Regions from separate parts of the Prevotella sp. khp1 genome, predicted to be linked through region 2. Evidence: riboswitches for the same ligand, from Rfam matches in the RefSeq annotation. Region 2 holds a riboswitch; the other holds the start of a gene.
The links. Region 2 has a riboswitch for S-adenosylmethionine ahead of BLR73_RS00145 (hypothetical protein). Riboswitches for the same ligand answer to the same signal wherever they lie in the genome.
Positions count from the first base shown of each region.

Region 1: it holds a riboswitch for S-adenosylmethionine, as region 2 does, so the genes downstream of both, BLR73_RS06915 (hypothetical protein) here and BLR73_RS00145 (hypothetical protein) in region 2, are expected to answer to the same signal.

Region 1 is NZ_FNJZ01000002.1:250,204-254,418, reverse strand. Features, by position in the region: gene BLR73_RS06920 (DEAD/DEAH box helicase family protein) at 1-1,756, shown strand, start outside; gene BLR73_RS06915 (hypothetical protein) at 1,837-2,094, opposite strand; SAM-I-IV-variant riboswitch at 2,093-2,205, opposite strand; gene BLR73_RS06910 (hypothetical protein) at 2,330-2,545, shown strand; gene BLR73_RS06905 (hypothetical protein) at 2,570-2,806, shown strand; gene BLR73_RS06900 (DUF1896 family protein) at 2,835-3,038, shown strand; gene BLR73_RS06890 (DUF559 domain-containing protein) at 3,478-3,948, shown strand.
Region 2 is NZ_FNJZ01000001.1:28,477-32,691, reverse strand. Features, by position in the region: gene BLR73_RS00165 (glycogen/starch synthase) at 1-337, opposite strand, end outside; gene BLR73_RS00160 (hypothetical protein) at 479-901, shown strand; gene BLR73_RS00155 (hypothetical protein) at 923-1,726, opposite strand; gene BLR73_RS00150 (hypothetical protein) at 1,977-2,159, opposite strand; SAM-I-IV-variant riboswitch at 2,364-2,483, shown strand; gene BLR73_RS00145 (hypothetical protein) at 2,484-2,741, shown strand; gene BLR73_RS00140 (DUF2075 domain-containing protein) at 2,800-4,215, opposite strand, start outside.

The DNA.
Region 1 (4,215 bases), on a different contig from region 2:
CGGAGCATACTTCGGTGTCATAAACGTTGGCGATTCCGATGGATTGATGAAGAAGATTCGTGAGGAGAAGGATGCTGAAGGTAATGCACTCTTTATGTGTACCGATGTGGACTTCACCAACAAGTCACCCTTTGCTACTATCAACGAGAAAAACAGCAGCGTCAATATACTTATAGGCTCTAAGAAATTTACCGAGGGATGGAACTCGTGGCGCGTATCGACGATGGGACTTATGAACATAGGTCGTGGTGAGGGAAGTCAGATTATTCAGCTCTTTGGTCGTGGTGTCCGTTTGAAAGGATATGGATTCAGTCTGAAACGAAGTAATAAATTGGAAGGGTATGAGCATCCCAAGCTTCCTGCCTTCATCAACCTGCTCGAAACGCTTAATATCTTCGGTGTTCGTGCTGACTATATGCAGAAGTTCCGCGACTATCTGGAGAGCGAGGGCATCAACAAGGGCCCTGAGATGGAACCTATAGAGTTGCCTATTTTCCCTACGGTCGATTTGGAAAAAACAAAGTTGAAATATATTAAGGTAAAAGACGGAAAAGACTTTAAGACCGACTATCCCCATATTGAACTAAAAGCCGAGGAGAAGTTGAAAGTAACGCTCAACTATTACCCTCGCTTACAACGATTGCCCAGTCAAGAAGTAGGAGCCAATGTGACTCATGATTATCATAAGGAGGTGCTGGAAAACGCCTATTGGCCCTATATCAATTGGGATGAGGTGTATTTCGAGTTGGAGCAGTATAAACGGTCACGAAAATGGTCGAACCTTTCCTTCACACGACAATCGTTGAAAGACTTATTCTGTGACACCAGGTGGTATACCTTGTATATCTTAGAAGATGATATGCATCCACTTGACTTCATGACCTCTGTGAGCTTATGGCAATCGCTGGCCATAAAGCTCCTGAAACTATACGTGGATGCTTTCTATAATCATTGTAGGCACGAATGGGAAGCTGAGAATTTGGAAACAACGTGGTTAACTCCTGGCGATGAGAACTTCATCTCTGTTTATAATATTCTTGTAGATAAGAGTAAAGAAGAGATTGTGGGTAAGCTCAAAGCCCTTAAAGTAATGCTCGATAATGCTAAGGAAGAAGGGAATATTATGGATCTGGTGAAAGAGTATCAGGAACAGCCATATGCATTTGACCGTACAAATCCATTCAAGGCGCTTTTCCTGGAACAGCATCTATATCAACCGCTCATTTATTTGAAGGGCGATGAATATGAAGATGCGGAAAAAGGTCCACTTGTAGTAGTAAAGCCTGCCGCTCTGGTTCAGAGTGAAAAAGACTTTATCGATTCGCTTTTGAAGTTTATCCAGAACGATGACGGACTGCTAAATGGAAAGTCGATGTATCTGCTTCGTAATCGAAGCAAGAAAGGGATTGGTTTCTTCGATTCGCTCTATTTCTATCCAGACTTCATCCTTTGGATTATTGATGGTGAGCACCAATATGTCACCTTCATTGAGCCTCATGGAATGTTGCATGAAAAGGGTTACAAGAGTGCCAAGATTGACTTCTTCAACAAACTGAAAACAGAAATCGAACAGAAACTCAATGACGATGATATCTCTCTTGATGGTTACATCATCACGCCTACTCAGGCAGTTGCTTTGGAGCATTGGGGAGGTTCTATTTTAGAGATGAATGAGCACCATATCTATTTCCAACATGAAGAAGGCGAACGTTATATGGAAATGATTGTAAGAAATATATTGGGGAAAAATAAATAATTAGCTATTAAGATTATCGAGTTACTCCACTCATGCCAAGAGCAGACGGCAAGGGTGGAGTTTTTATATAGGGATAACCTTCAGCAGATGGTGGCCAGTCGATTATCCGCAAAATCGTACTTAACGGGATGAGCGAAGCTGATGGCTTTACCATCATAAACGTTAGACACATCGATGCCGCGATTCTTAAATTCATCAATAAGTGCCTTGTCGTGATAGACTCGCATACTTGACCATGCACGGCTTTGTACCGATGCATTGAACTCGTTAACTAACTCTGGAATCTGCATGTCTGCGAACTGCAGGGCATACTTCGTGTAATAAATGTGCTGTTGCATAACTTTTTGTTTTTGAAGTGAATACTAATCTTCCGCATCGTACTGACCACCGTGGCTAAGCTAAAGCTCGGTTGGCGAGTTACCTTTCAGGCACTGCTCTTGATGCTTCGGGTGCAAAGGTACGCAAATGTTCTGAAACGACCAAATTTTATAGTCAAATGATTATCTTTGATTATTTTGTTAACGTTAACAGAATTATTGTACCTATCTCCATAAATCTTTGTATATTTGCAACATGGAGAAAGAGCATACCATCACAGAAGAGCAGAAGCAGCTACTTCAGCAGACGAAGTTAGAGAACGGCACGAACGCTTGGGATTGGGTGCTTTCGCAAAGGGAGGAAGAACAATACTGGGCGATCGCTGGGATACTATCGTGTATGAAGAAGGGCTACAACCTCAATGTTCTGACGATTTGTTGGGAAGCTCGTGACATTCGATATTCAAAGTAACTAATTAACATAAGCTTTATAACAATGGAAAAAATGACACTCGAAAACAGATTTTACAATCCAAGCGAACTCGCTCGGATGTTGTATGACGGAAAGATATCTGGCTTTGATTATGTAACACATCAATCCGAAGAGACAACGCATGATTTCAAGGAGTACTGCGCTCGACGTGCTGTTCCTGAGAACGAAGAGTCTGCAGGGAACTATCTGAACCACCTTCTACGTGAAGAGGGAAGAAGTCATACAGAAGGCTTGGATTGATTATTAACACGTGAAGAAAGAGGTTTATATGGCAAAAGTAGATTTCAACTATTATGCACTTTATCTGAAAAAGTATCTTGTTGATAACGATGATCCAAGGGCCAATGATGCCGAATTTATCAATGACCGTGCCGATTTGGCTGGCCAAGAGTATGAGAATAACCGACTTAGTGGCCTTGAAGTATTCCAGGCAGAGGAACTGGCCATGGAAGTACTGATGTCAGGTTTATAGTAGGGCAGGTTATTCCTGGGTATTTTTATAGAGTGTCTTTCTAATGAAGAATGGCACTCTTTTTTGATGGCTATATCCTTGATAGTCGAATAAATAGCGTTCCATAGCGGGTAGCCAGCAATGGACTGCTATGTCCATATATACATTATTATATATTAGCGATACGGTTGTATCGAACTTGATAGAAGGGAGAGTTGATCCCAACTCATGCAGGGCAAATGTCATCTGACCTAAATTTCTATGCAAAGGTACGAGCGACCGTCTTATGTGCAAGGCCAAGCCTGTGGTTTGCTTCGAAAATCTCCACACCTGCGGGTAGTATTTTCGATCAAAGTCTTGCGCTAAAGCCTGTCTTTCCTCGTCCTTTCTGCAACGAAATTTTGGTTAGATGCCCTTTACCCCCTGTGGCGGGTGGGGGATAAATTTTAGTTTTTGAGCGATGGAAAGTATATACAGAAATTTGACTGCATGCGATAAAATGCATGAAAAGAAACAGAAAGTCTGCCGAACAAAGAGTGAGCGGGCCGCATATAAACTCCTGCCTGATAGTATGAAAGCAAGGGTGGAACGCAATCCTCCTATTGCTTTTAAGGATTGCAAGACAGCTTTCTTCCCAGATTTATTCTTCAGAGAGGAGAAGATTTGTGTTGAAATTGATGGTGAATACCATCGTAGGCGTTTACAAAAAGACATGTTACGCGATGAGGTTTTTGCAAAACATGGGTTCGTAACTATCCGTATTAATAATTGCGATACCTATATCAATGTGTCTTTTTGGGAAAGGCTGGTGGAGGGAATGGATAAGATAAATAATAGAACCGCATCGGTAAATGCTTTTATCGATGAATTACGTAAAATGATAGACGATGAGATTAAACACTGGATAATAATTGATGATGAATGCGAATAATGGTTGAAAGAATTAGTAACAAATAAAAAATAAACTTATGACATTTATTATTTTAATGATGATTATTGTCGCGCTCTTTGATGATCATGATAAGAAGCCAAAGCATAAAAAGAAGTCTCGTAGGAACAAAAAGGATAAATCATGGCTTGACAATGCCTGGTTTCATGATCATGGTCAGCATATTTAATTGTGATTAATATTTCATGAGAATTCACGAAATTTTCATTCATTTCAGATTGCTGAAACGACCCAGTTTGGACTTGAAAA
Region 2 (4,215 bases):
ACCAGCCGTAAATCTCGTTCTTCTTTTCGAAGTAAAGGTTAAAATCCACCAGGATAGCAATCGGTTCGCCGGGCACGGTCCATCTTCCTACCCTAACCTTCAGGCCCTGCTCTTTCGCAGCCCACTGCCACTCGGCCAGCAAGCTGTTGTCCTCCCTAAAGTATGGACTCTCCTGCTCTTTCCAGAAATCAGGACCAATAAATATGATTTTGTCTTTCAGAACCTGTTGCAAAGTTTTAGCACGTGTCGAAAGTACGGTATAGATACCGCCAACCTTGTTGCAAACCTCCCAACTCGACTCAAAAATATAATCAGGTGTAAATCGTTCCTTTGCCATGTTATACTAACTAATTTGCTGCAAAGATAATTAAAAAATTATTAAATCACCAATCTTTTTGTTATTTTTTTCAGTGTAAACGTTTAAAAGATGATTTAGATTAGTATCTTTGCGGTCTAAAAAACGTATAAGTGTTGTAATATGAACAAGTTAATAGTTTCAGCCCTGCTGTGTTTGGCCAGTATTACGGCCAGTGCGCAGAACACCCAAGGCCCCTTTCGCGCGTACCTTATAAATAAGGAACTTGATATTGTGATGCGTATTAATTTTTACCAACAAGATGTTACCGTACCCGGGCAGGATTTGTTTGGCCAGGTGCCCGGCTATCTCAGTAAGCGTTTCAACTCGTTTGCCTGGGTCATCACCGATGCCGAGGTAAAGGGCCACAAGGCCACGCTGCAGATGATCAACGATTACGGCAGCGAGGATCTCACCGCCACCCTCACCGCCAAGGGCGATTCAGTATTCATCCTCAAGCAAGAGTCAGGTAGCGCCCTCAAGGTGCCCTTCAAAGGTAAATGGCAAAAACTGCCCAAGACCATAGAGTTTAAACGTCAGAAATAATTTTCTGACGTTTAATGTAAGTTATTCAACCTTTGTCATCTGGAAGGTGGCGATGTAGGTTGAGCCATCATCACGCATACGCAGCGCCGTCCACTTCATCACGCCATCCTTGATGCTCTCAATCTCCCACCACTCGCGCAGCTCTTCACTGTCGGCCGTCTTCTTCCAGCGGGTGCAAAGCAAGATACCATCTACGAAATAGTTTGAAAGATAATCAGTGTCCGACTGCCATTGCCCCTCCACCTTACTATAATAGGCGTAGGTGCCGTCGGCTTTATACTCCCAACGGTGCAATTCGCCATCGGTGTGCTCGTCCTCAGTGCTAGTCACCTTGCCTTCCCATGTGCCAATAATATCATTCTCATAGTCGTTTGTCACACGTATATAGCGCTCTTTGTTGTAGATCTCATTTATTACCACATTACCGTCAACATAGACTTTCCAGTCAGACTTCAACATCATATCCTTATCAGTAATGGAGTAGATGGTTGTTTCCGTCACATGCGTAGTATGTTCATTTTCTTTCGCTCTAAGCGTTACATTCTTGCCTTTAATCGTAACCTCAGCCGACGCATGGTTGTTCCACGACTCGCTATAGTAGTCAGAAAGACTACCATACGCTTCCGTCGGCGACAAGAAAGTAATGACTGCTTTCAGGTTAGTAGGACACGCCTGACCGTCCAGTTCGTCCACCATCCACTTGCCCATCAACTTTGTTGAAAGGTCGAGTTTGACGGGTTTGTCGTCATTCGAAGTACATGATGTGAACACACTTGCGCCGCAAATGAGGGTGGCGACGAGCACCCAGTTCAAAATCTGCTTCATAAAGGTTTTCATTAAATTGTTTGTTTGCAAATATACATAACAATTCAATATCTTCCAATTATTTTAGCATTTTTTTTGCATTCTGACAAATTCTTATTACCTTTGCGGCGTATTGTTAAATGAATGGTAATGAAATTCATTTTAATGATTATGTTCATTCTATTTTCGCAGTGATGCGAGAAAGAATTGGGTTTTATTAGTTATAATTATCACAGAGGAATCAGCAGCGATGCTCATTCCCCTTTTTGTTTCATCTATCTTTATCCATATCTATAGAGGCAATGTAGTCATCATATGCATCCCGTTCTTCACGAGCAGCTCGATAACTTTCATCGTCACAAGTTTTATCATCCGGATTTTCAGGTGAATTACTTCCTCTAAAAATAGCGTCACCTTTGTATATTAGTAGAAATATTACAGCTCCTATATGCATAATTATCACAGCCCACCATGAAGTAATGGCAGCCAGCATCCATATTATGAAGGCATACAAAAGAACCCATATAAGACAAGCTATCATATTCTGTCAAGAATTAATTGTTTCTATTTCGCCACAAAATTAGCACAATTTTCGCAACCCACAAAATTTACAGTCATTTCTTTTGGTTCTCCACAGAAAACTTTGTATCTTTGCACCCAGAAACATCAAGAGCAGTCGCCATTATGGCGGACTCGCCAACCGAACATTAGGATGTCACGGTGGCCAAGGTACGATGTGGAAGCAACATTATTATTCACTTCAAAATTATCCTAAGTTATGCAACAGCACATTTATTACATCAAGTTTGCATTGCAATTTGCCGATATGCAAATCGCAGAGTTAGTTAACGTATTCAATTCTCAGGTAAATCTTCGAGGTTTCACTTCGATGCGCGCTTATCACGACGCAGCCCTAATGGATGAATTCCAACGTCGAGGTATCGACACCACCTGCGTCCACGATGGTCACAGTATATCATTCGCCCATCCTATTGCTTATGATATAAGCCAGAATAAGTTAGTTCTTTTAAGCTAACACCTCTATATAAAAATCTCCGCCCCTATACTGTCTGCTCTGGTATAGAGGCGGGGGATTATATCTCTTTAATGCCTAATGATTTCAAGAATTTGTAAGTAGGTTGATAATATTCTTCCTTTCTTGAAAAATCATCTGGATCACTTGGCGGTATAATAATTATCATTCCTTGACGTGCGCGTGTCAACAGAACACGATATGCATTTATCTTATAGTCTTTCTCTGACGAATTTGTCCAGTTGGTACCTTTGAAGTTATAGCATTCCCAGCCATTGGGATTATATCTAAAATCTGCATCCCAAATAAATCCAGCCCAATCCAATTCAAGTCCTTGAACTTTAAACTCAGACATCACATTTTCAAGAAAGTATGACGATCTTATATCATCAACCCCCTTTAAAAACCACTGAATTTCCATTTTTCCTTTTTGGTCTTGCAAAGCCAATCCCATTGGCACTATTCTTTTTGCTTGAGAAGACGCCAAAAGTCCATAACGTTCACTACCTCGAGCATTATCTCTAAGCCATTGTTTTGCTTTGGATAATGAACGGGTCATAACGATAGGATAATTTGTCAGTTTGGCAAGTAGCTCCTTAGAACGTTCTATATCCATTTCTAATAAATAATGAACAAAAGGAGATAATTCTTCTCCTCTAAACGAACGTATAGAAGCTTTGAGATGTAGTTCATCATAAATCTGAACATTACGATTCTCTTTCAACATCATTTCCACATTACCTTCTGCATATTCCTTCTCTTTTAATTGATCAGAAATGTAAACCTTCCAATGTGGGAAATCATTATTAATAGCATTTATCCACTCTGAAATACCAGCCTCACCATGATTAATCTCCTGTCCACCACCAACAAGACAAACAATCACAGCCCAATCTGGCTTTTGATCCATTGACCAAATCAAAAATGAAGGTTCAGACATAGGAAAATCCGCGTTATTAAGAAAGGATGACAATTCTTTGCGAGTCCATGCTCTTTGGGCCTCATCAAATATTGCCACATTCTCAACTTCAGCATAGCCGTTTTTCTCATGATTCTCTACAGCATCTTCTTTTATTCTAATTTTCCCATTCTCTACAGTAATCTTACTAAGCATATTACCACGATAATGATGAATGGCTTGTATAAAAGAATGTACTTCCCTTTCGGCATCTTTTTTTGTTATTTTGTCCGATGCTGCTTTATCATTTGCCAAAGCTTCGGTTAACACATTTACCAAAGGCCCATTTCCTGACAAATAGACAGCATGTTCTCCCTTATTAAACTCTTCAATTGCCACGTCAAGGCCTACACGCGTTTTTCCTGCACCAGGTACGCCTGTTACAAAACATATAGCTTTTGAATGAGACCGTTTTGTCTCTTCAATAATATCCATTACACGTTTAGTAGTAACAATTAAATCGTCAGCATCAGAACGTTTTATATCGTTTACATTATGATACTTGTATAATGAACATGC